Regions from separate parts of the Mycolicibacterium confluentis genome, predicted to be linked through region 1. Evidence: predicted binding sites of a transcription regulator. Region 1 holds the regulator's gene; the other holds the start of a gene.
The links. The regulator LexA, encoded in region 1, represses DNA repair genes until DNA is damaged. The targets are predictions, from matches to a motif close to CGAACANNTGTTCG.

Region 1 (16,218 bases):
GGTTGGGGTGAGTCGATGTCCCGGCAGGCCGGTGGCCGCGCCGGTGGTGCCGGCGGCGGCGTCGGTACGCGCGGACCCGGTGAGACCAAGATCGAGACCGACCGCCGCCGCATCCGCGAGCGGATGTCGAAGCTGCGGCGCGAGATCAAGGACATGAAGAAGATCCGCGACACCCAGCGCGGAAGCCGCCGGCGCAACGATGTGCCGTCGGTGGCCATCGTCGGCTACACCAACGCGGGCAAGTCCAGCCTGCTCAACGCCCTGACCGGGGCCGGTGTGCTGGTCGAGAACGCGCTGTTCGCGACGCTCGAACCCACCACGCGCCGCGGCACTTTCGACGACGGCCGGCCGTTCGTGCTGACCGACACCGTGGGATTCGTGCGGCATCTCCCGACCCAGCTGGTCGAGGCCTTCCAGTCCACGCTGGAGGAGGTGCTCGACGCCGACCTGCTGGTGCACGTGGTCGACGGGTCCGACGTCGATCCGCTGGGGCAGATCAAGGCCGTGCGTGAGGTGGTCAACGAGGTGATCGCCTCGCATGACGCCGCCCCGCCGCCAGAGTTGTTGGTGGTCAACAAGATCGACGCCGCCGGTGACCTCGCGCTGGCCAAGCTGCGCCGCGCGCTGCCCGGGGCCGTGTTCGTCTCGGCGCACACCGGTGACGGCCTGGAGCGGCTTCGGCAGCGGATGGGCGAGATGGTCGAGCCCACCGACATCTCGGTGGATGTGACCATTCCGTATGACCGAGGCGAACTCGTGGCGCGCGTGCACGAAGTCGGACGGGTCGACGCCACCGAGCACACCGAGGGCGGCACCCGGATCAAGGCGCAGGTGCCGGCCGCTCTGGCTGCCAGCCTGCGGGAGTTCGCGACCGTTTAGCCACGGCCGCGAGGCCGCGGGCCTGCCGGATTGCGCCCAAAGTCGACTTGTTTAGGGGCCGTCCTGGGCTGGGAAGACCCGTGAACAAGTCAACTTTCGGCGGTGATCAGGCTCCTAGGCTGCGGGCTTGTCGGCTGCCGGCTTGTCCGCCGTCTCTGCGGCCGCAGCCTTCTTCCCGCTGAACCGCGACTGGACCCGCTCCGTCCTTGCAGCGGCCCGGTCTGCGGCCTTCTTGATGGCCTTCTCGACGGCCTTGGGCGGCGGGCCCAGCACCTTGCGGGCCGCCTTGGCCAGATCGCGCACGGGCTCGACATCGGACTTCGGCTCGAGAGCGTCAGCGTCCGTGCCGGCGGGTGTCACGGAGTCGTCCTCAGACGTCTTCACCGACACCAGCTTCGGCAGCTTCAGGGCGGGCAGCTTCGGCAGTTCCACGTTGGACTTCGCCACCGTGGTGGTGTCGTCCTGTGGATCTCCGACCACCGTCGTCTGCGGGTCCGGGATCTCGGTGGTGCCCGTGCCGCCGTTCTGAGTGCGGGCCAGGACGGTCAGCGTGTCCGCCGAGTCGCTCTCCTCGCCCCACATCCGCGGCAGGTCCGGGATCTTGTGGTTCGGGTCGTTGATCGTCGCGATCGCCGCGTTGATGCCCTCCGGAATGTCGTTGATCAGGTCGACGATCAGCTTCACCAGGTTCACCCGCGGGATCAGGGTGAACGGTGTGGGCCGGCCGTAGTCGTCACGGATGTAGGCGGTTTCGATCAGCGTCTGGGTCAACGGCTGCAGCAGCGCGACGACAGGGTTGATGAGCCAGCTGGTGCCCGTCGAGGTACCCAGGTCGATGAACGGCTGGAACAGCGGCAGCGAGTTCGCGGCCAGCGTGACGTAGACGGTGTCGCCGTGCCGCTGGCAGTTCGCACCGGAGGGGTCCGCCTTGCAGGCCGTGATGGCCGCCTCGATGTCGGCCGCGTCATAGCCGTAGGGGAGTTCGCCCTCTTCGGGACCGGGTCGGCCGCGCGGGTCCAGGTAGGTGCCGTGCACGTACTCGAAGCCGAGCGCGGCGTTGAGAACCGCCAGCAGATTCCACGGCACCGCCGGGAAGTCCGCCACGCCGTCATACTGGAACGCGATGTCGGTGGTGTTCACCGTCGGCGACGTGTTGGTCGGGGTCGGTTGGCCGAACGTCGCGTCCAGGATCGGTACGGTGCCGAACATCGCGAGGCGTTCGAACAGGCCGCCGTTGGGCCGATTCGGGTTGCCGATCAGGACGAACCGCACATTGTCAGGAAGGCCGGGCAGCCCTTCGGGCGGGTTGGCCAACTGCCGCTTGACGATGCTGGCAACCGTCGCACCCTGCGAGTAGCCGAAGATGACGACCTCGTCGCCGGGACCGGCGGCGGCCTGCGCCTCGCCGTAGCGTGACGACAGCGACACCACGCCGTTCTGCACCGAGTCGTTCCACTTCGCGCCCTCCAGGCCACCCCACCCGGCGAACGGGAAGGGCCAGAACTGCGCGGTGTAGGGGACACCTTCGGCGCAGCCCACATCGGAGGTGCAGGGATTGATCGCGCTCCAGGAGGGGTTCACGTAGTGGTTGACGGCGTTCTTGAGGTAGTTGGTGGAGCCGTCGGGATTCGACGTGCCCGTACCCGGGACGATCAGGGCCGTGTTGGCCGCCAGGGTGATCGCGGCCTGCATCGTTCCGGTCAGCGCAAGCACCATCGCACTGACGAACGCGATCACCACCACCGTGATCGAACCGACTGTTGAACGTATCTGTGTCCGCATATTCCTGTCCTTGCCAGCCGATGCTCCGTCGACGCCAGGGAATCCTTGCATCGGCGCACGAAGATCACTGTCAATTTCGCCAAACCGTGTGTCGCCACCCCAAAACAGGAATGAGATTTCAATTCCTCTATGCTGGCGGCATGGGTCTGAGAGGCGAGGCTGCGATCGTCGGCTTCCACGAACTGCCGTGCGAGCGCATGCCTTCTGGCACACCGGAGTTCACCATCGAGCAGTGGGCCAGGCTGGCCGCGGCGGCCGTGGCCGACGCGGGACTGAGCGTGCAGGACGTCGACGGACTGGTGACCACGGGAGTCTTCGAATCCGAACTCTTCGTGCCCTCGACGGTCGTGGAGTACCTCGGGATCAAGGTCAACTTCGCCGAGTACGTCGACCTCGGCGGCGCGAGCGCGGCCGCGATGGTGTGGCGCGCCGCCGCGGCCATCGAGTTGGGCATCTGCGAAGCGGTGCTGTGCGCCATCCCGGCCATCTACCTCACGCCCATGCACGAGCAGCGGCCACTGAACATGGGCGACGCGGTGTACTTCGGCGCCTCAAGCTTCCGCTACGGGTCGCCGCAGGCGGAGTTCGAGATTCCCTACGGCTACCTCGGCCAGAACGGGCCGTACGCGCAGGTCGCCCAGATGTACGCCGCCACATACGGATACGACGAACGCGCGATGGCCAAGATCGTCGTCGACCAGCGGGTCAACGCCAACCACACCCCGGGCGCGGTGTTCCGCGACAAACCGATCACCGTTGACGACGTGCTCGCGAGCCCGATCATCGCCTCACCACTGCACATGCTCGAAATCGTGATGCCGTGCATGGGCGGATCGGCGGTCCTGGTCACCAGTGAGCGCCTGGCCCGCAAGGGCCGCAACCGGCCCGTCTGGATCAAGGGCTTCGGCGAACGCGTGCCCTACAAGTCACCGGTCTACGCCGAGGACCCGCTCAACACACCCATGCAGCACATCGCCCCCAAAGCCTTCGGCATGGCCGGACTCACCCCGGCCGACGTGGACATGGTGTCGATCTACGACTGCTACACCATCACCGCGCTGCTGACACTGGAGGACGCCGGCTTCTGCGAGAAGGGCAAGGGCATGCAGTTCGTGACCGACCACGACCTCACCTTCCGCGGTGACTTCCCGATGAACACGGCCGGCGGCCAACTCGGCTACGGCCAACCCGGCAATGCCGGTGGAATGCACCACGTCTGCGACGCCACTCGCCAACTCATGGGCCGCGCCGCCGACACCCAGATTGACGACTGCAACCGGGCTTTCGTCTCCGGCAACGGCGGCGTGCTCAGTGAGCAGGAAGCCCTGATCTTGGTGGGGGACTAGCCATGACCGCACTCGAACGTCCGATGCCGTTGCCCACCCCGGTCTCGCAGCCCTACTGGGATGGACTGCGTCGCCACGAGGTGTGGATCCAGTACTCCCCGTCGTTGGGGCGGTACGTGTTCTACCCGCGCGTGCTGGCGCCGGGCACACTGGCCGACGACCTGGAATGGCGCCAGATCTCCGGCGCGGGCACCCTGGTCAGCTTCGCCGTCGCGGAACGCCCGGTGGCGCCGCAGTTCGCCGACGCGGTGCCACACCTGCTGGCCATCGTGGAATGGCATGAGGGGCCGCGCTTCGCCACCGAACTCGTCGACGTCGCACCTGAGGAACTCGAGGTCGGCATGCCCGTGACGCCGGTGTTCGTCGACGTTCTGGACCACGACGTGACGCTGCTCAAGTACGCGCCGCGCCGGTGAAGGAGACGATGTGGCCCTCGCACTGACCGACGAACAGGCGCAGTTGTCCGCTGCCGTGGCGGGTTTCGCGACGCGCCACGCGCCGCTGGCGCAGACCAGGACGCAGTTCGACGAACTCGCCGCCGGAGACGTTCCGTACTGGTGGAAGGCCTTCACCGGCCAGGGTTTCCACGCCGTCCATCTGCCGGAGTCCGCGGGAGGCCAGGGCGGCGGCCTGACTGAGGCCGCGTGCGTCCTCGATGCCGCCGGCTACGCACTGCTGCCCGGACCGCTGCTGCCGACCATGATCGCCGGCGCGGTCGCGGCTGCGCCCGGCGCCGGGCCCGTGCTGCGCACGCTCGCCGCTGAGATCGCCGAGGGCACCAGGGCCGTCGTGGTGCTGCCGGAATCCGGCCAGCTGACGGCCACCCCCGTCGACGGCGGTTGGGAATTGACCGGTGCGGTCGGACCGGTGGTCGGGCTCGCGGGTGCGCAGCGGTTCGTCGTCTCGGCGCGCACCGACACCCACACCGTGTGGACGGTGCTGCACACCGGCGGGGACGGCCTGGACGTCGTCGCGGAGGCGGGCACAGACCTGACCCGCGACGTCGCCACCCTGAGGGTCGACGGCCACCTGGTCAGCAGCGCTGCCGTCGCGGACGGGTTCGACGTCGACGCCGCGCGGTTCGCCGCGGTGGCACTGACCGCGGCCGAGGCGGCGGGTGTCGCCCGCTGGTGCACGGACAACGTCATCGCGCACCTGAAGGTCCGGGAGCAGTTCGGCCAGCCGATCGGCGCCTTCCAGGCGTTGCAGCACAGGGCCGCCGCGCTCTACATCGACAGTGAACTCATCGCCGCATCGGCCTGGGATGCGGCCCGTGCCGCCGATCAGCCAGCGGCCCAGCAGCTCATCGCCGCCGCCGGCGCGGCCATCGTCGGCAACGCCAAGCTGCCCGACCTGGCGCTGGACGCGCTGACGATGTTCGGGGCCATCGGCTACACGTGGGAACACGATATGCACCTGTACTGGCGGCGGGCGATCAGCCTGTCCGCGGCCAGCGGACCTGTCGGCCGGTGGGCGCGCCAACTCGGTGAGCCTGCGGCCCCCACCCGCGACTTCTCCATCGAACTGCCCGACGTCGAGACCGAGTTCCGGGCGCGCGTCGTCGAGATCCTCGACCACGCCGCGACCGTGGTCAACGACCAACCCGGCCGGCAGAGCCCGGACTACGCCAACCTCTACACCGGGGCGCAGCGCGATGTCCTGGCGGCCGCGGGCCTGTTGGCCCCGCACCTACCCGCACCCTGGGGCCTGGACGCCACGCCCGTTCAGCAGTTGATCATCACCGAGGAGTTCGACCGGCGACCCGAGGTCGTCCGCTCCTCGCTGGGCATCGCCGAATGGATCCTGCCGACGATCCTGGCCTTCGGGTCCGACGCGCAGCGCGCACAGTTCGCCGAACCGATCCTGCGCGGCACCCACGCCTGGTGCCAGCTGTTCAGTGAGCCCGGCGCGGGATCGGATCTGGCGGCGCTGAGTACGCGAGCCACCCGGGTCGACGGTGGCTGGCGTATCGACGGGCAGAAGGTGTGGACGTCCTCGGCGCACTGCGCCGACTGGGGTGCACTGCTGGCGCGCACCGATCCAGAGGCCCGCAAGCACAAGGGGATCGGCTATTTCCTGGTCGACATGACGACGCCCGGGATCACGGTGCGTCCGCTGCGTACGGCCACCGGCGACGCGCATTTCAACGAGGTGTTCTTCGACGACGTGTTCGTCCCCGATGACATGCTCGTCGGGGCTCCCGACGCCGGATGGTCGTTGGCCCTGGCCACCATGGCCAACGAACGCGCCGCGATCAGCGGGTACATCAACAACGACCGGGAGTCGGTGCTGCGGAACCTCGCAGACGGCCCCGGGGCCGACCGCGAGGCCCTGGTGCGCGCGCTCGGTGAGGTCCGCGCCGCCACCAATGCCATCGCCGCACTGAACCTGCGGGACACGCTGTCCCGGCTCGCAGGGCACTCACCGGGCCCCGCGACCAGCATCGCCAAGGTCGCCACCGGCGCCGTCCTGCGCCGGATCGGCACCGCCGCTGTGGAATTCGCGGGTCCTGCGGCACTGACCCATGGGGTCGGGGACACCGCGGTGGCCCACACGCTGCAGTTGCCCGCCGAGATCATCGGCGGCGGCACCCGGGAGATCCAGCTCAACATCATCGCCACCATGATCCTGGGATTGCCGCGGCGATGACGGGCGGTCCGGTCAGTCTCGCGGGGGCGTCGGACGAACTGCCCGAGTACAAGCGTGCGCGCCGCACCCAGATCGTGAACGCGGCCCTTGCCGCGCTCAAGGAGCACGACTACGAGCAGATCCAGATGCGCGACGTCGCCGAACGCGCCGACGTCGCACTCGGCACCCTGTACCGGTACTTCGGCTCCAAGGAACACGTCTACGCCGCGGTGCTTGCGGAATGGGCGCAACCGGTCTTCGTGGCCGACGACTCGGACTCGCGGCCCGCGGTGCAGCGTCTGCGCGCCAAGGTGCGAGCCATCGTCACGAGCTTCGAGAAACGGCCGGGGTTCTTCAAAGTCTGTCTCCTGCTGCAGAACTCCACCGACCCGGCCGCCGCGCAGATGATGGACGAGTTCGCCGAGGTCGCGACCCGCACCCTTGCGCACGACTTCTCGGCTCTCGGCGAGCAGGAGGCCCACGACGCCGCGGTGATGTTGTGGGGCATCATCAACACCGTGCTGTCGGCGGCGATTCTGCGCGGCCATCCGATGGCGCACGCCTATCGGATCAGCGAGGCGTTCGTGGATCTGGTGGCGCCGCGGTTTCCCGACGATCAGCGCGGGCGGTGATCCGCGGGGGTTCGTGGGCCCGCACCGGGGGAAGAGTGCCCGTGTACTTCTCCACCTGCACCAGCACGTGCGCACCGGTGCACCCGTGCGCCAGCGCAGAGGTTCCGACGTCGTCGGTGAGGACGTTTGGATTGCCGTGCGCGCACAGCGAATCCGGGTCGGCCGGATCGACGGGGTCATACCACGCGCCGGTGGCCAACTGAACCACACGCGGGCGCACACCTTCGTCGAGCACCACCCCGGCCAGGCACGCGCCGCGATCGTTGAACACCCGCACCACGTCCCCGGGCTCCAGCCCACGTTCCGTCGCGTCCTCGGGATGCATCCGGATCGGTTCGCGGCCAGCGACTTTCGACGCCTGGCTGGTGCGCCCGGCGTCGAGTTGGCTGTGCAGTCGGGAGGCCGGCTGGTTGGCCAGCAGGTGCAGGGGGAACTCGGCGGCCCGCGGCCCGCCGAGCCATTCGGCGGGCTCATACCAGCGTGGGTGGCCCGCACAGTCGGCGTAACCGAACCCGGCGATGGTGTCCGAGTGGATCTCGATGCGTCCGCTGGGCGTGGCCAGTCGATGCGCGGCCGGGTCGGCACGGAACTCCGACAGCAGTGTCAGCCCCTCCTCGACGGGCAGGTCCAGGTGGCCACGGGCCCAGAACTCGTCGAAGGTGGGGACTGAAAAGTCGAGTTCGGCGGCCCACGTGGTGTACATGTGCTCGAGCCATTCCCGTTCGGTGCGGCCGTCGGTGAACGCCTCGCCGAATCCCAGGTGGTGCGCGAGGGCGGCGAAGGTCCGGTGGTCGTTGCGAGCCTGGGCGTACGGCGGTGCCAGGGCGGGCATCGCGACCAGTCGGGGATCGTTGCGGGAACCCGAGAAGTCGTCGCGCTCATACGGTGTCGTGGAGGGGACGACGATGTCGGCGTGCTTGGCCATCGCGGTCCAGTACGGGTCGTGCACGACAACGGTGTCCACTCGGCTCAGTGCGCGCCGCAGGCGGGGAATGTTCTGGTGGTGGTGAAACGGGTTGCCGCCGGCCCAGTACACGCATCGGATGTCGGGGTAACGCAGGCGCTGGCCGTTGTACTCGAACATCTCGCCGGGGTGCAGCAGCATATCGCTGACCGCGGCCACCGGAATGAACGTCTGCACGGGGTTGGGGCCCTGCGGCAGGCGGGGCAGGCGGCACCGCACCGGCGGCAGGCCGGGCTCGTTCATGGACCCGTAGCCGTGGCCGAAACCGCCTCCGGGAAGACCGATCTGGCCGAGCATCGCGGCCAGTGTCAGGCCCATCCAGGGGGCCTGCTCGCCGTAGCGGGTGCGCTGCAGCGACCAGCTGACAGTGAGGATCGTGCGCCCCGCCGCCATCCGCCGGGCCAGGGCGCGCAGCGTGTCGGCGGGCACCCCGCTGATCTGTGCGGCCCACTCCGCCGACTTGGGCACGCCGTCGTCGTGGCCGAGCAGGTGCCCCTCGAACACGTCGTAGCCCGTGCAGAATTCGCGCAGGAACTCCTTGTCGTGCAGCCCCTCAGAGACCAGGGTGTGCGCCAGGCCGAGCATGATGGCCACATCGGTGCCCGGTACGGCGGCCAGCCAGTCGCAGGGCCCGACGACGTCGTCGCGCAGGGGGGAGACCGACACGATGTGCCCGCCGCGGGCGCGGAACCGCGCCAGCGCCTCGCGGGCCGGATGTGCCGTGGTGCCACCATCGTTGATCGCGGTGTTCTTGAGGCCGACACCGCCGAAGCAGACCAGCAGATCGGTGTGCTCGGCGATCACGTCCCAGCTCGTGGAGCGTTTGAACAGGTTGTCGTGCGTGCCCACCACGCGCGGCATGATCACGCCGGTGGCGCCGAGGCTGTAGGAGTGTCGCGAGAAGGTGTATCCGCCGAGCAGTTTCAGGAACCGGTGCACCTGGCTCTGTGCGTGGTGGAAGCGCCCGGCGCTGGACCAGCCGTAGGAGCCGCCGTAGATGGCCTCGTTGCCGTACCGGTCGACCACCCGACGCAGTTCGGTCGCGAGCACCTCGGTCAGCTCGGGCCACGACAGTTCGACGAACTCGTCGGAGCCGCGTGCCCCGGTGGGGCCGGGGCCGTGTTCGAGCCAACCGCGCCGCACCGCGGGGGCCGCGACGCGGGAGCGGTGCCGGATCGACCCGACCAGGTTGTCGAGCAGCGGCGACGGGTCAGTGTCGTAGGCCGGGGCGGTGACGGCGGTGATGTCGCCGTCGGCGACGTCGGCATGGAACGCACCCCAGTGGGTGAGGCTCATCGGTGCGGTGTTGCCGCGCGCACTCATGACTCCCGAGTCTAGGTGCGCAGGTCGGCAGCCCGATTCCCGACCAACCACCCGGTTGGTATATCGTCGTGCGCAAGATTCGCAGTTTGATCAAACCCGCCCCGGAGGTCCCCGTGAGCAACGCCGTGAAGTTCCAGCGCACCCTGTTCGAGCCCGAGCACGATCTCTTCCGCGAGTCGTACCGCGCCTTCCTGGACAAGCATGTCGCGCCGTACCACGAGCAGTGGGAGAAGGACAAGATCGTCGACCGAGGTGCGTGGCTCGAGGCCGGCAAGCAGGGCTTCCTCGGCATGGCGGTGCCGGAGGAGTACGGCGGCGGCGGCAACGATGACTTCCGCTACAACGCGGTGATCGCCGAGGAGAACACGCGCGGCCGCTTCAGCGGACTGGGCTTCGCGCTGCACAACGACGTCGTGGCGCCGTACCTGCTGCGCCTGTGCACCGAGGAGCAGAAGCAGCGTTGGCTGCCCGGGTTCTGCTCCGGCGAACTGATCACCGCGATCGCCATGACCGAACCGGGCACCGGAAGCGACCTGCAGGGCATCAAGACCCGCGCCGTCAAGCAGGGCGATCACTACATCCTCAACGGCTCGAAGACCTTCATCACCAACGGCATCCTGTCCGACCTGGTGATCGTCGTCGCTCAGACTGACCCCGAGAAGGGCGCGCTGGGCTTCTCGCTGCTGATGGTGGAGCGCGGCATGGAGGGCTTCGAGCGCGGTCGCCACCTCGACAAGGTCGGCCTGGAGGCCCAGGACACCGCCGAGCTGTCCTTCACCGACGTCAAGGTGCCCGTCGAGAATCTCCTCGGCGAGGAGGGACAGGGCTTCGTCTACCTGATGCAGAACCTGCCCCAGGAGCGCATGACGATCGCGATCTCGGCCGCCGCAGCCATGGAGGCGGTTCTCGAGGAGACCATCCAGTACTGCAAGGAGCGCAAGGCGTTCGGCAAGCCGATCGGCAGCTTCCAGAACAGCCGGTTCGTGCTGGCCGAGCTGGCCACCGAGACCACCGCGGTGCGCATCATGATCGACGAGTTCCTCAAGATGCACACCAAGGCGCACCTGTCGGCCGAGCAGGCCGCGATGGCCAAGTGGTACGCCACCGAGGCGCAGGTCAAGCTCATCGACCGCTGCCTGCAGTTGCACGGTGGCTACGGCTACATGCGCGAGTACAACGTTGCCCGCGCCTGGTTGGACGCCCGTGTGCAGACCATCTTCGGCGGCACCACCGAGATCATGAAAGAGATCATCGGGCGCAGCCTGGGCGTCTGATCCGGCGCTCTTTCAAGAGCGAAGAGAATAACCGTCCCGTATCGAAACCGTGCTTTCGGGTCCCGGATGCATGTTATTTACGTTACGTATGGGTATTCTGTGCCGGATGAGGTTGGCCCGTCTTCGACTGTGCCCTGAATTCGGGCTGGTCCTCGCAGGCTGACGATGCAGATGGCAGGGTCGGAAAGCGCGGGGTGAGTCGATGACACGGCAGTGGAAACGATTCGGGGGAATCGGTCGAACGGCGTTGGGAATTGTTCTCGCTGCCGCCGCGGTCGCGCTTTTTGCGCCGACTGCGCATGCGTCACCGGAAAGTGACGCCACGGACGCGATCAATGCGGCGTTCGACGCCGCCGGTGGAGACGCGTCGACCCTGGGCCCGCGGGATGGCGGTGTCTATGCCGTGGGCCCGGGTTTCGGGCAGAACTTTGCCGGTGGGGCGATCTTCTTCTCGCCAGCAACCGGTGCGCGAATCATGCACGGCGCCATCCTGGAGAAGTACCGCGACCTCGGCGGACCCGCGGACAGTGATCTGGGCTTCCCGAACATCGATGAGGGTCCGGGCCGGATCAGCCCGGAGAGCCGTAACAGCACGTTCAGCGCCGCTGACAACCCCGTGATCTTCTGGACGCCGGAGACCGGCGCCTGGGTGGTGCGCGGTGCGATCAATGCCGCGTGGGACAAGCTCGGTGGCTCGGCTGGCGTCCTCGGTGTCCCCATCGCCGACGAGACGTACACCGGCGACGTCATCTCGCAGCGGTTCACCGGTGGTCAACTGTCGTTCGACACCGGCACCAAGGTCTTCACGACCGAACCGGCCGACCTTGCCGGACAGCTTGTCGGCCTTGAGATCCCGTCCGACGCGGCGTCGGCGATCGCGACCGCCTGGCGTGCCGCCGGCGGGTCCTCAGGACCGCTCGGGGTCAAGGCCGGGGAGCAGTACGCCATCGGAGACGCTGGGGCCGGACAGAACTTCTCCGGCGGCAAGGTGTTCTACAGCCCGGAGACGGGCGCCCATGCCGTTTCGGGGGACATCCTGGCCAAGTACGAGTCGGCCGGTGGTCCCACCGGAGACTTCGGTCTTCCGGCCGGCGGTGAGGCCGACGGCGGGGTGCCGGACAGCCGGATCCAGGTCTTCTCCGCGCCGGACAATCCGACGATCTTCTGGACGCGGGAACACGGTGCTGTCATCGTGCGCGGCGCCATGAAGGCCGCGTGGGACAAGCTGGGCGGCGCCACGGGTGCGCTCGGCGTCCCCACTGGGGATCAGAACACCGAGGGCGGGATTGTCACGCAGAAGTTCAGCGGTGGCGAGCTCTCGTGGAACAGTCAGGACAACACCTTCACCTCCGATCCCGCGAACCTGGCGCAGTCGCTGGGCGGGCTCGAGATACCGGACGCACCCGTGCCGAGCGCCCCGCCCGCGGCCCCCGAAGGTGAGACGGACAGCGGAATCACCTGGCAGAGCTGGTGGCTGTGGTGGATCATCCCGGTCGCCCTGCTGCTGCTGGGTTCGGTGTACGCCTTGGTCGCGATGCGCAGGCGCCGGTCCGCGCAGCACGCCGACTACGACGACGAGGACGACGACGAGGACGAGGGCCCCGACGCCGGGTACGAGCCCGGCTACGACTCGGGGTACGAGCCCACGTACGAGAAGAGGTTCGGCGAGGCCCGCGACGACGAGAACGGTTGGTCGCGCCGCACGGACTTCGGCGAGCACGACGACGACGCCTACCTGCCGCCGGTGTCGCGGCCTGCGTGGGGCGAAGAGACCACGTCGCTGCCCCGCCTTGCACCACAGGCCGACGACGACGACGGTCTGTTCACTCATCGCGGCGCCCACGAGTCGGCCGACGCGGTCGAGGACGACGAGGACGATCTCGACGCCGACACCGCTCCGACCCGGGTCATCAATGTTGGTGACGATCAGGCCGGACGCCACGCCGCACACGATGTGGGCGACCAGTCCTGGTCCTCGCAGCCGGACGACGACGACGACTACCTGCCGGGTCCGGGCTCGCTGTTCGCGCCCGTCTACGGCGCGGCGCCGCCGCCCGCGCGCAGCTTCGAGGCGCCGCCCAGCCGGTACGTGTCGCAATACGAGCAGGACTATCAGCAGGACGTCAACGCCGGCTACCAGGAACCGGAACGCGGCTACCAGGAACCGGAACGCGGCTACCGGGAATCGGACTACGAGGAGCCGGACTACGGCGACCAGGGCCAGCGCGACGAGGACGCCGTGGTCGTGTCGGGCGAGGCCGAGGACGAACATGCGGAGGTGGCCGCACCGCCGGCCATCCATCTGCCGCTCGACGACCCGCATACGGCGCCAGAGGGCTATCCCGTGAAGGGCAGCATGCGAACGGGGCGCTACCACGTACCGGGATCACCCGGCTACGACGAGACGGTCGCCGAGATCTGGTTCGCCAGCCCGGAATTGGCTGAGGCGAACGGGTTCAGCCGCGCCGACTGACCGCGTTCAGACCGCGGCTCAGATCTTGCGGATGACGGTCACGACCTTGCCGAGAATGGCCGCGTCGTTGCCCGGGATCGGGTCGAACGCCGGGTTGTGGGGCATCAACCACACCTGACCCGCGGTGCGCTTGAAGGTCTTGACCGTGGCTTCGCCGTCGATCATCGCGGCCACGATGTCACCGTTGTCGGCGACATTCTGCTGGCGTATGACGACCCAGTCGCCGTCGCAGATCGCGGCGTCGATCATGGACTCGCCGACCACCTTCAGCAGGAACAGCGAACCCTCGCCGACGAGTTCACGCGGCAGCGGGAAGACATCCTCGACAGCCTCCTCGGCGAGGATGGGGCCGCCAGCCGCGATCCGTCCCAGCACGGGCACGAACGTGGGTTCCGGCAGGGCGTCGGATCCGGCCACGTCGGTCGCCACGGCGTGCGCAACATCATCAGCGCCACGGACGTCCACCGCGCGGGGGCGGTTCGGGTCACGGCGCAGATAGCCCTTGCGCTCAAGGGTGCGCAGTTGGTGGGCCACCGACGAGGTCGACGTCAGGCCCACCGCGTCGCCGATCTCGCGGATGCTCGGGGGATAGCCCCGTGTGGTCACCGAGGCCCGGATGACCTCGAGGATGGTCCGCTGCCGCTCGGTGAGAGCAGGGTCGAGCGCGCCTTCGCGACTGGTCGCGGGTGAACTGCTGCCGTTCTCGGTGTCAGCCATGCGTTCGAATGTAGTCCCGCAGGGGGCAAGAATCAAACATGTGTTCGAGGCGTGTCGCCATCTGTCCTGCTGGTGCCCCTGTGGCCGGTGATGTTGGTGTGGCGAGGACTCGTCGCGGCGGCCTGGAGCGATTTTTTGTCGGAGGCCCGTTCTATCGTTCGGCTACGGTTCGATCACATGTTCGGTTTCAGACTTCTAGTCGAACACATGATCGATTATATTCGAACACAGGAGCGAACGCATGGACCGCCCGCAGCGACCGAAAGGACCGGACATGACCCACACCAGCGTGTACCCGAGGACCGCATCGGCCTTCTGTGAAGACAGGTGGCCCGCCCCCCGGACGTCCCCGGGCGTCGACGCACCGCGGCGCCCTCGGAGCGGCAGCGGCGTCGCGGGACGGCCCGCACCGGCGCGACCGGCGGCCATCGCGCCGCGCTACCGCGGTACCGGAGTGCGGGTGTCGCGCGCTCCCCATGCCCGCACGCCCGGGCGCCGGATCACGCCGTTGACCCTGGTGGGCCTGGCCTTCACGGCCGCGCTGATCACGATGTGGCTCGGCGTGGTCGCGCAGTTCGGTGAGGCCGCGCACGCCTCGGCCCCGGTTCCGGATCGACTGGCAGTGGTGCAGGTCCGGTCGGGGGAGACGCTGGCCCACGTGGCCGCCCGGGTGGCGCCGGATGCCCCGGTGAACAGCGTGGTGGACCGCATCCGTGAACTCAACGAGCTCGAGTCCGGGGCGCTGGACGCCGGCCAGACGCTGATCGCGCCGGTCGCCTGACAGCCGTACGTTCGAATTCAGGTGGCGGACAGTCATGATCGTCGTGGACTTCGGTGCCCTGGCCGCTGAGCGGCGCACCCAGGTAGTCTCTGAGTCGTTGGGGTCATCCCACAGGCGGCACGACGAAGGAGCGGGCATGCACTGTCCTTTCTGCCGGAATCCTGACTCGCGTGTCGTGGACTCCCGGGAGACGGACGAAGGCCAGGCCATCCGTCGGCGCCGTTCCTGTCCGGAGTGTGGGCGCAGATTCACCACTGTCGAGACGGCCGTGCTCGCCGTCGTGAAACGCAGCGGGGTCACTGAACCGTTCAGTCGGGAGAAGGTGATCAGCGGCGTGCGCCGGGCCTGTCAGGGGCGCCAGGTGGACGATGACGCGCTCAACCTGCTCGCCCAGCAGGTCGAGGACGCGGTCCGGGCCGCAGGTCCTGAAGTTCCGAGCAACGAGGTTGGTCTCGCGATTCTGGGGCCGCTGCGGGAACTCGACGAGGTCGCCTACCTCAGGTTCGCCTCGGTGTACCGGTCTTTCACCTCGGCCGACGACTTCGAACGCGAAATCGAGGCCCTGCGTCAGCACCGCGGGGTCTCCGCGGGTTGACCCTGGCGTTCCTGCTGTCCTGGGGCAGTTTCAGTCGACGCGCCGAATGCCGTCGTTGACGGCGGCGCCGGCAACCTGCACCCAGCCCTCGGGCGACCACGTTGTCTCGATGCGCGAACCCTGGCCCTGCGTGATGCGCAGGTCCCGGCTGAGGTAGTCGGTGATGCGCACCGCCGCAGCGCCAGTGGCCTCGTCCTCGACGATGCCCAGATGTGGCGCGAACATCCGGGAGCGGATCTCCCCGGCATCCCGGTCGGTCCACGTCCACAGATAGTGCTCGACGTCGTCGGTGTAGTCGGCGGGATCGGCCGCCATCAGTTCGTCGACCGAGTCCAGATCATGGATCGCGAACTCAGGCGCCCATTCGGAGCGTGCGCTGATTGAGGTGAGCCTGTCAGGGCCGACGTCGTAGTTGACCTGAACGATCCCGGCTGCGGTCTGCAGCGTGTGCACGGGTGTCCCGATCTCCTTGAGCCACCACGATGCACCCACGGTCGGGTGGCCCGCGAACGGCAATTCGGTTGTCGGCGTGAAGATCTGCACCTGTGCCGTCGCCGCGCCGGCAGCCGGGATGTGGACGTAAATGGTTTCGCTGTAACCTAATTCAGCGGCAAGGGCCTGCCGGTCCTCGGGCGCGACGGTCCTCGCGTCGACCACGCCGAGTGGGTTGCCGTAGTTGCCGTCTGAGTCGGTGAACACCCGAAGCACCGTGACGTCGATACCCATGTCCCGACTGTACTGGGCAGTGACGCGGATTTGGTCTGGATCCTCGGCGACGGTCTCAGGTCGCCGAACGCTCGTCGTGACCCATCGCGTCGAGGACT
Region 2 (16,218 bases), 660 kb from region 1:
ACCGAAGGTCGCATAGGAGAACGTGTAGGCACTGCCCGCAACGGGCAGCGTGGAGGCGAATTCGGCGTAGCACAGCGCCGCCAGCCCGCACGTCACGGCGGCAAGGAGGAACGACACGGAGATGGCCGGTCCCGTGATGTTGCCAGCGGTGGACGCGGTGACCGTGAAGATGCCCGCGCCGACAACCACGGCGACACCAAAAACTGTGAGATCCCACCAGCTCAGATCACGGCGAAGCCGGGTACCCGGTTCGTCGGTGTCCGCGATCGACTGCTCGACAGACTTTGTTCGCCAGCGCGTCGTCACAGGTTCGTCACCTCTCGAATTGGCCCGGTTTCGGCAATCTACCCACTACGGTGGCCATCGATGACCAGGACACCCAAACTCCAGCCGAAGCATGTAGTGATCATCGGCGGGAGCATCGCCGGACTGTGCGCCGCCCGTGTCCTGTCCGACCACTGCGATCGCGTGACACTCTTCGAACGCGACGAACTGCCCGACCAACCCGTCAACCGCAGCGCGATCCCGCAGGGCCAGCATGTGCATCTGCTGATGGCGCGCGGCGGCGAGGAACTCGAGAAGCTGTTCCCAGGAATCCTCGACGAGATGGTGGCCGCGGGCGTGCCCGTCGTGCGCAACGATCCCGACTCGATCCACTTCTCGGCGGCCGGCCACGTGCTCGGCACCGGCAGGACCCTGGAGTCGACGTACACCGCCTACGTGCCCAGCCGTGCTCAGCTGGAATGGCAGATCCGCCGCCGCGCCACCGAGCTGCCCCAGGTCGAACTCGTCAACCGCGGCGTGGCCCATCCGCGGTTCGACCAGGCCGCCGGTCGGGTCACGGGTGTCGTGCTCGACGACGGTGAGACCATCGACGCCGATCTTGTGGTGGACGCCTCCGGCCGCGGCAGCCGACTTCCGGTGTGGTTGCAGGAGTGGGGTTTCGAACGTCCTCGTGAAGACTCCGTCAAGATCGGCGTCACCTACGCCTCGCATCGCGTGCGCATCCCCGACGGCATGATGTCCGAGAAGATGGTCCTGATGAGCGCCGGCCACGACCGACCGCTCGGCATGGGCATGCTGTTCCACGAGGACGGCGTCTGGACCGTGACGGCCTTCGGTGTGGGTAAGGCCGAACCGCCCAAGGACCTCGATGGCATCCACGAATTGGCGGACACGGTGCTGCCACCGCACATCAGCACTGCGCTGCGCGCCGGAGAACCGGTGGGCGAGATGAACTTTCACCGCTACCCCGTCAGCAGGTGGCGGCGCTACGACAAACTCGACCGCATGCCCGAGGGCATCTTCCCCTTCGGCGATGCCGTGGTCAGCATGAACCCGACCTACGGGCAGGGAGTCACCCTGAGCACCATTCAAGCCGCGAACCTGCGGTCCGTGCTCGCCAGCGGCGGCGATGTGGTCAACAGATTGGCGCGCAGCACCGCGCGGAGCACGTTCCCGGTGTGGACCATGAACGCCGTCGCCGACTACGTCGGCCACAATGCCGAGGGTGAGCATCCGCGCTGGTACGGGCCGATGTTCGGGCTGTTCGACCAGTTCCTCGGCGCTGCCGAGACCGATCCCGTTCTCGCCGAGTGGTTCCTGCGGCGCACCAGCCTGCTCGACAGCCTCTACCTGCGCCCGTCTCCCCGACTGGTGGGGCGTGCGGTGCGGCACAACATGCGCGCGTGGATGGCCGAGCGCCGCAATCGACCCGCAGACGTGCCCGTCGCCGTCGCCGACGGCGGCTAGATCCCCACCGTCGCGCGGAACAGCGTCGCGGCGCGGGCGGCAACCAGCCGGATGGGTCCCTCGTCCGCCGACACCCAAGCCGCAGAGCCACGTTCGAGCGTCAACTCACCCGACTTGGCGACCACGTCCACTTCGCCCTGCGAGCAGATGAGGATCTGTGGGCCCTCGTGCGGGCAGGGAGCATCCACCTCGTGTCCGAGGTCGGCGCCGTCGAGGTGCAGGACTGACACCGCGAACTCATCGGCCGGGGTCAGATAGCTGCACTCGATCCCATCCCGCTCGATTCCAGGATGCAGATCGTCGGCAGTGGCCGGAGTGAAGTTCAGTACGCGCAGCAGTTCCGGGACGTCGACGTGCTTGGGCGTCAATCCACCGCGAAGGACGTTGTCCGAGTTGGCCATCACCTCAACACCCACGCCCCGCAGATAACTGTGCAGATTGCCCGCCGGCAGGTAGATGGCCTCACCGGCTTCGAGGTGGACGCAGTTCAGCAGCAGCGCCGCAAGCACCCCGGCGTCTCCGGGATACCGTTCACCGAGTTCCAGGATCGCTCTGGCCTCGGCGACGAATTCCGTTGCGCCCGACTGGACGTAGTTGATCGCACCCTCGAGGACCGCAGGCACCAGGACGTCGAGTTCGGGCTGCGGCAGCGTGATCCAGGTGGTGAACAGTGCGCGCAGGCCGTCGGACTCGGCACCCCCGGACAGAAGCGCCACGTACGGATCGAGTTCGGAGACCGCCAGTGCGCGCAGCAGTTCGATGGTCTGGGCCGCCGGCCGGAAACCTGCCATCGCGTCGAAAGGCTCAAGGGCGATCAGGATCTCGGGTTTGTGGCTTCGGTCGCGGTAATTGCGCACGGGCGAGTTGACCGGCACGCCGAGCCGGTCCTCACGGGCGAACCCCTCGACGGCCTGTTCGGTGCTCGGATGCGCCTGCAGCGACAGCGGTTCATCGGCGGCCAGCACCTTCACCAGAAAGGGCAGCACATCGCCGAAGCGCGACCGCACCGCGGACCCGAGTTGTCCCTCCGGGTCCGCACGCAGCGCATCCAACAGGCTGTGCTCTCCGTCGGGTGTCTGCACCCAGGCCGGGTCGGCCGGATGCGCACCCAGCCACAGTTCGGCCTCAGGATGGGGCGCCGGCACCGGCCGGCCCGTGAAGTCCGCGATTGCGGTTCTCGATCCCCATGCGTATGTCCGTATCGCCCCGCGCAACAGGTCCACTACTCGATCCCCTGTGTCTTCTCAGTCCCCATCTGGTGTCCTCAGCCCCCAGCCAGACGCAGATACACGGCTGCCATCTCCAGCCGAACGGCGAGCGTAGCCAGCTGCTGTTCTGGTCTGCCATGGGCCAGTGCGGTGGGATCGCCAGCCAGGTCCGGCACGTCCTGTGCGCCGACGACGTCGACGTCGTCGAATCCCGCGACCCGGGCGACCACGGCCGACCGCTCCGCGCCCAGCGTCAGCGCCACGATCCGCAGACGCGCGGGCAGCGGCCCGTCGAGTTCCTCGTCGTGGAACAAGGCGTCGACGGGGTCGGCGCCGCCGCCCGTCGCCGCGGCCGAACGCAGTGCCACCAACCCATCCGCGAGTCCACCGGAAGCCACCGGTTCTCCCGTCACCCGCAGGAAGAACGAAGCGGCGTGGCGGGCCAGCGCCAACGTCGCAGGACTGTCGCCCACGAACGCCGTACCGCGGCCGCCGATCCGATCCGCAAGGGACTTCGCGGCGTTGGTGACGATCTCTCGCGCCGCGCTGTTGCGCAGCGCTTCTGCGTCCAAGTCGTCGGCCAGCGCCGCGAGATCGACATGGACGGCGGGGTCGACGGCCTGGGCGATGGCCAGGCCCGCGGCCAGATACCGGCACAGGCCGAACTCGTCAGGTACCCAGACGCGCGGGGACAGCGCCACCGCGCGCCCGGCGGATGCGTCCCGAAGCGGCCCCTCCGCGGGCGCGACGACGACCACCCGGGCGCCGCGACGCACGCCTGTCGCGGCGGCCGCGACCAGCACCGGGTCCGCGGGGTCGTCACCGGCTACCACCAGCACATCGAGGGGTCCGATCCACGGCGGCACCTCGTACACAGGCACGATCGGCTCGGCGGTGACACCGGCGAGGACGGCCGCAAGCATCACCCCCGCAGACTCAGCGGTGCCGCGGCCCGAGACCCAGATCAGGGAGCGGGGGCGCTCGCCGCGCAGTGGATCGAGCACGCCCTCCTCGACGGCCGCGGCAGTCGCCCGCACCTGAGCACCCGCCATCGACGCCGCACGCAGCAGACCGTCGCGGTCGGCGGCGATCAGGCCGGATGCGTCGTCGAGGTCGACGGAGGCGCGGGTGGCGTTCACGGAACCGCCTCAGCCGCTGACTCGAGTGCCGCGATTTCGGCGTCCACGTCGCTGACGATCGCGGCGACCTCGTCGGCAGTGCGGGCTTCGACGTTGAGGCGCAGCAGCGGTTCGGTGTTGGAGGTGCGCAGGTTGAACCAGGCCCCTTCTCCGAGATCGACTGTCACACCATCGAGATGGTCGATCGACTGGATGCGCGTGCCGAACGTCGTGAGCACCGCCTCCACGCAGGCGGGCGCATCGCGGACGGTGAAGTTGATCTCGCCGGAAGCCTCGTAGCGCTGGTAGTCGGCGGTCAGCTCCGACAGCGGGCGATCTGAACGTCCAAGCGCAGCAAGGACATACAGTGCCGCAAGCATGCCGGAGTCGGCACCCCAGAAGTCCCGGAAGTAGTAATGCGCGGAATGCTCCCCACCGAATATCGCCCCGGTCTCGGCCATCAGCGCCTTGATGTAGGAGTGGCCGACGCGCGAACGGACCGGTGTGCCACCACGTTCGACGATCAGTTCGGGCACTGCCCGCGACGTGATCAGGTTGTGGATGACCGTGGCGCCGATCTCGCGGCCGAGTTCACCCGCGGCCACCAGGGCCGTGACCGCCGAGGGCGACACCGGGCGGCCCCGTTCGTCGACGACGAAGCACCGGTCCGCGTCCCCGTCGAACGCCAGGCCGATGTCGGCACCCTGAGCGACGACGAACCCTTGGAGATCGACCAGGTTCGCGGGGTCCAAGGGGTTGGCCTCGTGATTGGGGAACGTGCCATCGAGTTCGAAGTAGAGCGGCAGCACGGTGAGCGCGTCGATCGCGTCGAGCGTGGCCGGCACGGTGTGGCCCGCCATACCGTTGCCCGCGTCCACCGCCACCCGCAGGGGGCGCAGTCCGGTGACGTCGACGATCGAGCGCAGGAACGCGCTGTAGTCGGCGAGCACGTCGCGGTCGGAGACCGTTCCCGCGGGCCCGTCGTACCCCAGCACGCCGGCGATGAGGTCGTCGCGGATGGCGGCAAGCCCGGTGTCCTGCCCGACCGGCTTGGCCCCCGCGCGGCACAGCTTGATGCCGTTGTATGCGGCCGGGTTGTGGCTCGCGGTGAACATCGCGCCCGGACAGTCCAGCAGCCCGGAGGCGAAGTAGAGCTGATCGGTGGATGCCAGTCCGATCCGCACGACGTCCAGACCCTGCCCCATGACTCCGTCGGCGAACGCCGCGGCCAACTCGGGCGAACTCGCCCGCATGTCGTATCCGATCACGACCTGAGTGGAGTCACCCCGCACCAACCGCGCGAATGCCGCGCCGACCGCACCCACGAACTCCGCGTTCAGCTGTTCCCCCACCAGCCCCCGAACGTCGTACGCCTTGATGACGCTGTTGACCGCGTCCGCGGCGAAACCGGGGGAACCCGACATGGAGAACTCCTGACAGAACACGACGGCTGTGACGCCGCCTACGAAAACCAGAACGTTGTCTGCCAGCCTAGCGGTCGCGGCGCAGTGCGACTCGGCTGTCGAATCGCGTGCGGGCCGCGACTTCAGTCGCTGGGATCGGGCAGAACGCGCAGGTGTCCACGCCGGCGCCCGACACCGGTCGCGCGGTGCGGAGGCGGAGCCAGGACGGCTCCGGTGTGCGAGGCGGACTGGTGCCCGGTGGGTTCGGAGAACCCTGCGACGGGCACCGTCCGGGCCGGGGCTTCGCGTCCTTCGCGGACAGCGTCGGCCAAGGCCACCAGGTCGTCTTCGTCGGGAAAATCGGGCTGCGCTGGCAGGGGTCCCGAATGCCGGACCAACTCCCACCCCCGGGGCGCGGTGATGCGCCCGGCATGGGAGACGCAGAGATCCCACGAGTGCGGCTCGCGCACAGTGGCCAGCGGCCCCACGACGGCTGTCGAATCGGCATAGACGAACGTCAACGTCGCCACCGCATAATGGGGGCACCCGGGCCGGCAGCAGCGACGGGGAACATTCACTCCGTGAGGCTATCGTGCGGATTCCGTTCGGTCGCGTCGGACACGCGCACACGACGCGGCGCTGCCGAACCGTTACCCGACCACTTCTGCGCGCCCGATAACATCAGCCGATGGCCGATTCCCGCAGTTCTGGGCGTAGCCGGTCACGCCGACGATCGACGCGGCATGGCCGGGAAGTGCGCGGTCCGTTGCTGCCACCGACGGTTCCGGGCTGGCGCAGTCGGGCCGAACGCTTCGACATGGCCGTCCTCGAGGCCTATGAGCCCATCGAGCGCACGTGGCAGGAGCGCCTGACGGCGCTGGACATCGCGGTCGACGAGATTCCGCGCATCTCACCACGGGATCCCGAGAACGTTCAGTTCCCGCCCGAGGTCATCGCCGACGGCCCGATCGCGCTGGCCAGGCTCATGCCGGCTGGTGTCGACGTCCGCGGAAACGCCACCCGCGCGCGAATCGTGTTGTTCCGCAAGCCGATAGAACGTCGCGCCAAGGACACCACTGAACTCGGTGACGTACTGCACGAGATCCTGGTGGCCCAAGTCGCCACCTATCTGGGGGTGGAACCGTCGGTCATCGACCCGTCTTTCGACGAGGATTGACGTCTCGGTCGCTGCACATCGGTCCTGAACAGCGAAACGCCCGCCTCAGGCGCCACGTTCCGCCGGTGTGAATGGTCACAGCGGGATTCGTGCCGAGACGGGCGAGCAGAAACTGACCCCCAATCGACCCGCGATCCGCGGGCCGACCTCTCAAAGTTTGCTAGATGATGCCGCGCTTGAGCCGTCGACGCTCACGCTCGGACAGACCGCCCCAGATGCCGAAGCGTTCATCGTTGGCCAACGCGTACTCGAGGCACGCATCGCGCACCTCGCAGCCCAAGCAGATGCGCTTGGCTTCGCGGGTGGATCCGCCCTTCTCCGGGAAGAAGGCCTCTGGATCCGTCTGCGCACAGAGCGCCCGCTCCTGCCACTCATCGTCCTCGGTAGCCGGTGCCGACGCGAAATCGTCTGGCACCAAACTCAAGTGAGGACGGCCCGCCGCGCCCACCGAGACCGAGTCCGTGTTGGTGTGCGGTGCACTTCCCAATGAGCCGTAGAGGTGCTCATAGGACATGTTCCGCCTCCTCACCTTTTGTTCGTCAATTCGTGAAATGTCGCCCACTGTTGTTCTGTGGCCATTCCATTCGAACATACGATCGAATCTCGGTCTGCGACACCGGAACCGGCCGGCCAACCTTGAAATGACACTGATGTGATTAGACACGTGTTAGCTGCTGGGGTCAAGCGCTGAGGTCGAAATTCATACCACCAATTTCCGGGAATTCGGCGTGGCGTTGCCTGGGCGTGTCGTGTGAGTAATCGCACTGAGATTTCTGCGTGTCAAACGGCACACACCAGTTGGGTGCCAGCTCGGGTACACCGCCTAGTCTCGTTCGATGTGAGGATCACCGTACTGGTTGGCGGAGTGGGCGGCGCCCGCTTCCTGTTGGGCGTTCAGCGATTGCTGGGCTTGGGGCAGTTTGCGGACGGCGAATCACCGGCCCATGAACTCACCGCGGTGGTCAACATCGGCGACGACGCCTGGATGCACGGCGTGCGGATCTGCCCGGACCTCGACACCTGCATGTACACCCTCGGCGGCGGCATCGACCCCGAGCGGGGCTGGGGGCATCGCAACGAGACCTGGAACGCCAAGGAGGAGCTTGCGGCCTACGGCGTGCAGCCCGACTGGTTCGGCTTGGGCGACCGCGACCTCGCGACCCACCTGGTACGCACCCAGATGCTGCGGGCCGGGTATCCGCTGTCCGACGTCACCGAAGCGCTGTGCGTGCGCTGGCAGCCCGGCGCGCGCCTGCTGCCGGCCTCCGACGACCGCTGCGAGACCCACGTCGTGATCACCGACCCCGAGTCCGGAGATCGGCGTGCCATCCACTTCCAGGAGTGGTGGGTGCGCTACCGGGCAGGAGTGCCCACACACAGCTTCGCGTTCGTCGGCGCAGAGAAGGCCGCGGCCACCACCGCCGTCAGCGAGGCCATCGCCGACGCCGACGTGGTGTTCCTGGCCCCTTCCAACCCCGTCGTCAGCATCGGCGCAATCCTCGCGATCCCCGGCGTCCGCGGGGCGCTGCGCTCCACCTCCGCCCCGGTCGTCGGATACTCCCCCATCATCGGCGGAAAGCCGTTGCGCGGTATGGCTGACGAGTGCCTGTCGGTGATCGGCGTCGAGTCCACCTCTCAGGCGGTCGGAGAGCACTACGGCGCCCGGTCCGGCACCGGCATCCTCGACGGCTGGCTGGTGCACGAGGGCGACCACGCGGCGCTCGACGGAGTCACCGTGCGGTCGGTTCCGCTGCTGATGACCAACCCCGACGCCACCGCGGCGATGGTCCGCGCGGGCCTGGAACTCGTCGGTTTGGACGCGCCGTGACCGTCGAGCACGGCGCGGCCGCTGCCGTCGAGATCCTTCCCGTCGCAGGCCTTCCCGACTTCCGCCCGGGCGACGACCTCGCGGCGGCCATCGCGAACTCGGCACCGTGGCTGCGCGGCGGCGACATTGTGGTCGTCACCAGCAAGGTGGTCTCGAAGTGCGAGGGCCGCATCGTGCCGGCACCCACGGATCCCGACGAGCGAGACGCGCTGCGGCGCAGGCTGATCGACGCCGAAGCCGTCCGGGTCCTCGCGCGTAAGGGCCGCACCCTGATCACCGAGAACGCCTACGGACTGGTCCAGGCGGCCGCGGGCGTGGACGGCTCGAACATCGGCAGCGACGAGTTGGCTCTCCTGCCCGTCGATCCCGACGCGAGCGCGGCCAGGCTGCGCACCGCGCTGAGTGAACGACTGGGCGTGACCGTCGGCGTGGTCATCACCGACACCATGGGCCGGGCGTGGCGCAACGGTCAGACCGATGTCGCCATCGGCTCGGCCGGGCTGTCGGTGCTGTACGGCTATGCGGGCGCCAACGACACCCACGGAAACGAACTCCTGGTCACCGAGGTCGCCGTCGCCGACGAGGTCGCCGCGGCGGCAGACCTGGTGAAGGGCAAGCTGACCGCCATCCCGGTCGCCGTGGTGCGCGGCCTGAATCTGGCCGACGACGGGTCCACGGGGCGCCGACTGGTGCGTGCGGGTGAGGAGGACCTGTTCTGGCTCGGCACGGCCGAGGCCATCGATCTGGGCCGCCGCCAGGCCCAACTGCTGCGACGTTCGGTGCGGGCGTTCGCCGACGATCCCGTCGACCCCGAACTCATCGAGAGCGCGGTCGCCGAGGCACTCACCGCACCCGCACCGCATCACACGCGTCCCGTGCGGTTCGTCTGGTTGCGGGACGCCGAGCGGCGCACCGCCCTGCTGGACCGGCTCGGTCAACGATGGCGCGCGGATCTGACCGCCGACGGCCGCGATCCCGACTCTGTCGAACGTCGTGTTGCCCGCGGCCAGATCCTCTATGACGCACCCGAAGTCGTCATCCCGTTCATGGTCCCCGACGGCGCGCACCAGTACCCCGACGCTGCCCGCACCGCCGCCGAGCACACCATGTTCACGGTCGCGGTCGGCGCGGCTGTGCAGGCGCTGCTCGTCGCACTGGCGGTGCGTGGGGTCGGCAGCTGTTGGATCGGGTCGACGATCTTCGCCGCCGACGACGTGCGCGCTGAACTCGATCTGCCCGCCGACTGGGAGCCGTTGGGCGCCATCGCGATCGGCCATCATCCCGACGAGGAGCCGCCCGGGCCCCGCGAACCCGTCCCCACCGACGACCTGCTGGTGCAGCGATGACGCTGCGAGAGTCCGTTATTGCGACGCTGACCGATTGGGCCGCACCCGATCCCGCACAGGACACGCTGCGGCACGCGGTGCTTGCATTCGTGTTGGCGCGGGAGGACGCGTGCCAGCGTGCGTGCGCACCCGGGCACATCACGGCCTCGGTGGCGGTGCTGGATCACGCCCGCGAGCACGTGCTGCTCACGCTGCATCCCCGACTGGGGCGCTGGGTGCAGTTGGGCGGACACTGTGAGGCAGGCGACGCCGACATCGTCGCGGCCGCACTGCGCGAGGGCACCGAAGAGTCCGGCATGCCGGGCCTGCACATCGACCCGAATCTCACCGCGCTGCACGTCCATCCGCTGACCTGCTCGCTGGGCGTGCCCACCAGGCATCTGGACATGCAGTTCACTGCCTACGCGCCGGCAGGGGCCACGCCGGCAATCAGTGACGAGTCATTGGATCTGCAGTGGTGGCCCGTCGATGCGCTGCCGCCCGGCACCGACGACGCGCTGACGCATCTGGTGTCCCGCGCCCGAGCGCTGGGCTAGTTTGAGCGGCCCGTTCCCAACCGGTGAGCGCCCGCATTGGTACGCGACACGCCGCGAAAACCCGTACAGACACGGGCGGTCGCGGGAAAGCTAGACGTCGCTGGAGTAGCGAATCCCGCAGTCGGGCAACACCACCCCGGGCCACACCCGAGCACCGCGCAGCAGCTCACAACGGGCACCAATCACCGCGCCGTCGCCGATCACGCCGTCACGGATCAATGCCCGCGGTCCGATATGCGCGCCGAAACCGATGATCGACCGTTCGATCATCGACCCCGCCTCGACCCGCGCGCCGTCGAAGATCACCGCGCCGTCGAGTCGCACACCCGGGCCGATTTCGGCGCCACGGCCCACGACCGTACCGCCGACCAGCACCGCACCCGGCGCCACCGAAGCACCGTCGTGCACAAGGCTTTCCCCGCGATGGCCGCCCAGTGCCGGCGACGGCGCCAGCCCGCGGACCAGATCCGAGGAGCCACGCACGAAATCCTCGGGCGTGCCCATGTCCCGCCAGTAGGAGGCGTCGACGTAACCGCAGATCTTCACGTCATCGGCGAGCAGCGCCGGGAAGACCTCGCGCTCCACCGAGACCTCGCGGCCACGCGGGATTCGATCGATGATCTCGCGGTCGAAAACGTAACAGCCCGCGTTGATCTGATCGGTCGGCGGATCATCGGTCTTCTCGAGGAAGGCCGTGACCCGGCCGTCGGAGTCGGTCGGCACCGACCCGAAGGCCCGCGGATCGCTCACTCGCACAAGGTGCATCGACACCTGTGCGTCATGGTTGTGATGGAACTGCAGAAGCTCACCGAGATCCGCGCCCGACAGCACGTCGCCGTTGAACACCACGGCGGTGTCGTGGCGCAGCTTCTCGGACACGTTGGCGATGCCGCCGCCGGTGCCCAGGGGTTCGGGTTCGAAGACGTACTCGATCTGCAGACCCAGCTTGGACCCGTCACCGAACTCGTTCTCGAACACGGCAGCCTTGTAAGACGTGCCCAGCACCACATGTTCGATGCCCGCCGCCGCGATTCGCGAGAGCAGGTGCGTGAGAAACGGGAAGCCCGCGGTGGGCAGCATCGGTTTGGGCAACGACAGCGTCAACGGCCGAAGCCGGGTGCCCTTGCCACCGACGAGGACGACGGCATCCACCTTCTTGGGATCGAAGTCGCTCATGTGTTCCGCCTCCTCATCTCTCGCCGTGAGCGGCGCACGACGAGCCCTGATCGTACGGTGAGCGCGCTGCGCATCGCCCACCTCAGCGGTGCATTCCGCCACCCCGTGTGCCTGTCGGACAGATAGGTCCACGTGCTGTCGTGGTGCGCCGCCAGATTCCGGGCCGGGTCGCGGCCCGTCGAATGCCCCTTGGCGTGCAGAATCTCGGCCGACGGCGCGTACACGTTGAGCCATCCGGCCCGACCGAGGCGGTCACCGAGGTCGACGTCCTCCATGTACATGAAGTAGCGCTCGTCGAAGCCGCCGATGTCCTCGAACGCCGATCGGCGCACCAGCAGGCACGATCCCGAAAGCCAGCCGACCGCGCGTTCGCTCGGCGTTTCGTGGTCCTGCCGGTAGGCGGCCGTCCACGGGTTGTTCTTCCAGAACGGTCCCACGACGGCGTGCATACCGCCGCGGATGATGCTGGGCAGGTGCCGCGCCGACGGGTACACCGAGCCGTCGGGGTCGCGGATCAGCGGTCCCACCGCACCGGCCCTGGGCCAGCGTCGCGCGACCTCGATCAGGCTGTCGATGCTGCCCGGCGACCACACCACGTCGGGGTTGGCGATCACGATGAACTCGCCGGCCTGCGAGCCGAACTCCGTGACTCCGCGGTTGACCGCGGTGCCGTAACCCAGGTTGCCGCCCGTGTGCAGCAGGCGCGCATTGGGATAGCGCTCGACGGCGGCCTCAGGGGCCCCGTCATCCGAACCGTTGTCGGCGATCACGACCTGCACGGGTCGGTCGGTGGCCACGGTCAGCGAAGACAGGAACCGCTCGAGATGCGTACCCGGTGAATAGGTCACCGTCACCACGGGCAGTTCGTCGGTCACGGCAGAAAGGGTAGCTGGCGAACGGTCATGCCTCGGCGAGAGCCTGAGCGACGGCCTCTGGCCAGGGCTGCAGCGCCGTGAGCCCCGCCGCGGTGGACAGCCGGGAGCCCAGCACTGAATAGGCAGGCCGGGCCGCGGGCCGCGGAAACCGGTCGGTGCTGACCGGACGCACCAGATCGGGGTCCGCCCCCACCGCGGCGTAGACCGCGCGGGCCTGCTCATATCGACTGGTCGCGCCCGCGTTGGCCGCGTGCAGCACGCGGGCGTCCAGACGGTCGTCGATGATCTGCAGCAGGGCTGTGACCAGGTCCCCGGTGTAGGTCGGCGAGCCGATCTGGTCGTCGACGACCTCTGCTGCTTCGCCAGCCCGCGCCCGGCGCGCCATCACCGCCGCGAAGTCCGGTCCGTCGGCGCCGGTGTACACCCACGACGTCCGCACCACCGTGGCCGTCGGCACCGCTTCGAGCACCGCGTGCTCTCCCGCGAGCTTGCTGTGCCCGTAGACCGACAGTGGAGACACCGCGTCATCCGGTTCGTAGGGCCGAGGGGCGGCACCGCCGAAGTCGCCACTGAAGACGTAGTCGGTGGAGATGTGCACCACACGCGCACCGACCCGCGCGCACGCCCCCGCGACGTGGCCCGCACCGGCGGCGTTGACCGCGAAGGCCCGGTCCGGGTCACCCTCCGCGGCGTCCACGTTGGTCATGGCCGCACAGTTGATCACCACATCATCGCTGGTCAGTGCGGGCGCGCAGGACGGGTCGGTGATGTCCCACTGGGCCGAGGTCAACGCCAGAACCCGTCGTCCCAGATGCTCTGCGCGCCGCGCGAGGAAGCGGCCGACCTGGCCTCCGGCACCTGTGATGACAATCCGCTCCGACACAACAGAAGAGTCTGGCACGCCGACACCGGCTACCGCCGTCTGCCAGCATCCGCAAGTAGCCTGAGCGAATGCCAGTCCGGGTCAGTCGCGTCATCGCGTCCGTGATCGCCGTCGCCATCGTGCTCGGCACCGGCGTGGCCTGGGCCAAGATCCGCTCGTTTGAGGGCGGGATCAACCACATCAGCACCGCCGCACTCGGCGGCGGCGGTGAGGACGGCGCGATCGACATCCTGCTCGTGGGCGTCGACAGCCGCACCGACGCGCACGGCAACCCGCTGTCGGCCGAGGAACTCGCGGCCCTGCGCGTGGGCAATGACGTCGCGACCAACACCGACACCATCATCCTGGTCCGCATCCCCAACAACGGAAAGTCCGCGACCGCGATCTCCATCCCGCGCGACACCTACGTCGAACTGCCCGACAACCAGGGCAAGATGAAGATCAACGGCGTGTACGGCGACGCCAAGCTGGCCACGATGAAAGAACTCATCGAGAACCAGGGCATGGACCCGGTTGAAGGTGAGAAGCGCGGCACAGAGGCCGGTCGCGAAGCGCTGATCGAGACCGTCGCCCACCTCACCGGCGTGACGGTGGACCATTACGCCGAAATCGGCCTGCTCGGATTCGCATTGATCACCGATGCGCTCGGCGGAGTCGACGTCTGCCTCAAAGACACCGTGTACGAACCTCTTTCGGGTGCCGACTTCCCCGCGGGCTGGCAGAAGCTGGATGGACCGCAGGCGTTGAGCTTTGTCCGCCAGCGCCACGACCTGCCGCGCGGCGACCTCGACCGCGTGGTGCGTCAGCAGGCGGTGATGGCTTCGCTTGCCCACCAGGTGATCTCGAGCCAGACACTGTCGAGTCCCTCGACGCTGAACAGGCTGCAGGAGGCCGTGCAGCGCTCGGTGGTGCTGTCCGAGGGCTGGGACATCATGAACTTCGTCGATCAGCTGCAGAAGCTCGCCGCGGGCAGCGTGGTGTTCGCGACCATCCCGGTGCTCGACGAGGCCGGGTGGAGCGACGACGGCATGCAGAGCGTGGTGCGCATCGATCCCGACAACGTCAAGGAATGGGTGCACAGCCTGCTGCAGGGCCAGGACGAAGGCAAGACCGAGGAGGTCGCCTACTCCCCCGACAAGACCACCGTCGAGGTGATCAACGACTCCGATGTGGGCGGTCTGGCCGCCGCGGTGTCGCAGGTGCTGACGAGCCGGGGTTTCACCGGCGGCCACGTCGGCAACAACGAGGGGCCGAAGGTGCCCAACAGCCAGGTTCAGGCCGCCACCGTCGACGACCTCGGCGCGCAGGCCATCGCCAAGGAGTTGGGCAATCTCCCGATCGTCGCCGATGGTTCGGTGCCCGAGGGTTCGGCGCGGGTGATGCTGTCCTACGACTACACCGGCCCTGGGTCAGGGCTGGAGGGCTACTCGCCGGAGACCAGCGACGCAAGTCCGGTCGCGGCCACCTCGGCGCCCCTGCCGTCGCCGATCCTCACCGCGGGCTCCGACGACCCGCAGTGCGTCAACTGAGCAGAGGAAGCCAGTGCCTACCCTGACGGGCGAGATCCTCGACCCCCTGATGCGTGACAACCCCTCGGGACCCCGCATCACCTATTACGACGATGCCACCGGCGAACGCATCGAGTTGTCCACGGTGACGCTGGCCAACTGGGCCGCCAAGACCGCCAACCTGCTGCGCGACGAACTCGGCGCTGACCCCTCGACGACGGTCGCCGTGCTGCTGCCCGCGCACTGGCAGACCTCGGCCGTGCTGCTCGGCGTCTGGTGGATCGGCGCGCAGGTGACGCTGACGGGTCCGGCAGACGTCGCGCTGTGCACCGCCGACCGCCTGCCGGAGGCCGAGGAGGCCGTCGGCATGGGTGAGATCGCGGTGCTCTCGCTCGACCCGTTCGGCAAGCCCGTCGCGGACCTTCCGGTCGGCATCACCGATTACGCGACCGCCGTGCGCGCCCAGGGCGACCAGATCGTGCCCGAACGGGTTCCGGGGCCGGCCCTGGGTGGCCGCGCGGTCGACGAGGTGCTGGCCGAGGCCCGGGCACACGCCGCGACACTCGGCCTCAGCGGCGCCGACCGGGTGCTGTCGACGCACGGGTGGGCCACGCCCGAAGACCTGGTGCGCAACCTGGTGGCGATCTTCGCCTCAGGTGCATCCCTGGTTCAGGTGGCCAACGAGGATGCGTCCACCCGGGAACGGCGCGTGCAGACCGAGAAGGTCACCCGAATCCTGTGATTCACTGTGCGGGGCGCAGATGGGTGACATCCCCGGCCGCCACGGTGACCTGCTCGCCGTCGGCGTCGATCAGCAGTCGGCCGAAGTCGTCGATGTCGACGGCCTGTCCGACCAGCTGCCGGTCCCCGGGCAGCAGCACCTTGACCGCCGTGCCCAGCGTGGCGCTGCGCTGCCGGTAGTCGGCCAGCAGGTCGGGGTCTGCGACTCGCCACTGCTGCACACGGCGCGCCAAGGCGGTGAGATAGCCGGCCAGCAGTGCGGTGCGGTCGACGGGCCCCGCACCCAGCATGGTCAACGAGGTCGCCACCGGATCGGGCAGTTCGTCGGCGGTCAGGGACACGTTGATTCCGGTGCCGATCACGACGACCGGCGCCGGCGAGGCCACCTCAGCCAGGACGCCCGCCAGTTTGCCGGTCTCGGCCAGCACGTCGTTGGGCCACTTCAGCTTCGCCTCGAGGCCCGTGACGGCCGCCACCGCGTCGATGACCGAGACCCCGGTGGCCAGCGGAAGCAGCCCCCACGCCGACGATGGCACCCCGGAGACGTCGACCCCCACCGACACCGCGACCTGGGAACGTGGCGGCGCCGACCACTGCCTGCCGTTGCGACCGCGGCCTGCGGTCTGATGGTCGGCGGCCAGCACCGCGCCCGCGATGTCCTCACCGG

Region 2: a site for LexA is predicted at 7,244-7,257, ahead of cofD (2-phospho-L-lactate transferase). Genes of this name have one in related genera too.

The regions. Positions count from the first base shown of each region.
Region 1 is NZ_AP022612.1:2,980,552-2,996,769, reverse strand. It holds gene hflX (GTPase HflX) at 1-879, shown strand, start outside; gene G6N34_RS13895 (PE-PPE domain-containing protein) at 994-2,661, opposite strand; gene G6N34_RS13890 (thiolase family protein) at 2,802-4,007, shown strand; gene G6N34_RS13885 (Zn-ribbon domain-containing OB-fold protein) at 4,010-4,423, shown strand; gene G6N34_RS13880 (acyl-CoA dehydrogenase family protein) at 4,434-6,656, shown strand; gene G6N34_RS13875 (TetR/AcrR family transcriptional regulator) at 6,653-7,267, shown strand; gene G6N34_RS13870 (molybdopterin guanine dinucleotide-containing S/N-oxide reductase) at 7,206-9,554, opposite strand; gene G6N34_RS13865 (acyl-CoA dehydrogenase family protein) at 9,668-10,828, shown strand; gene G6N34_RS13860 (sunset domain-containing protein) at 11,031-13,301, shown strand; gene lexA (transcriptional repressor LexA) at 13,320-14,018, opposite strand; gene G6N34_RS13850 (LysM peptidoglycan-binding domain-containing protein) at 14,293-14,799, shown strand; gene nrdR (transcriptional regulator NrdR) at 14,936-15,394, shown strand; gene G6N34_RS13840 (PhzF family protein) at 15,425-16,120, opposite strand; gene G6N34_RS13835 (alpha/beta fold hydrolase) at 16,176-16,218, opposite strand, start outside.
Region 2 is NZ_AP022612.1:3,645,119-3,661,336, forward strand. It holds gene G6N34_RS17155 (amino acid permease) at 1-306, opposite strand, end outside; gene G6N34_RS17160 (FAD-dependent oxidoreductase) at 367-1,752, shown strand; gene manA (mannose-6-phosphate isomerase, class I) at 1,749-2,975, opposite strand; gene G6N34_RS17170 (TobH protein) at 3,017-4,099, opposite strand; gene G6N34_RS17175 (phosphomannomutase/phosphoglucomutase) at 4,096-5,502, opposite strand; gene G6N34_RS17180 (DUF3499 domain-containing protein) at 5,625-6,059, opposite strand; gene G6N34_RS17185 (metallopeptidase family protein) at 6,236-6,658, shown strand; gene G6N34_RS17190 (WhiB family transcriptional regulator) at 6,819-7,172, opposite strand; gene cofD (2-phospho-L-lactate transferase) at 7,497-8,486, shown strand; gene G6N34_RS17200 (coenzyme F420-0:L-glutamate ligase) at 8,483-9,832, shown strand; gene G6N34_RS17205 (NUDIX hydrolase) at 9,829-10,368, shown strand; gene manB (mannose-1-phosphate guanylyltransferase ManB) at 10,459-11,544, opposite strand; gene G6N34_RS17215 (glycosyltransferase family 2 protein) at 11,541-12,419, opposite strand; gene rfbD (dTDP-4-dehydrorhamnose reductase) at 12,445-13,302, opposite strand; gene G6N34_RS17225 (LCP family protein) at 13,371-14,831, shown strand; gene G6N34_RS17230 (TIGR03089 family protein) at 14,845-15,552, shown strand; gene G6N34_RS17235 (biotin--[acetyl-CoA-carboxylase] ligase) at 15,554-16,218, opposite strand, start outside.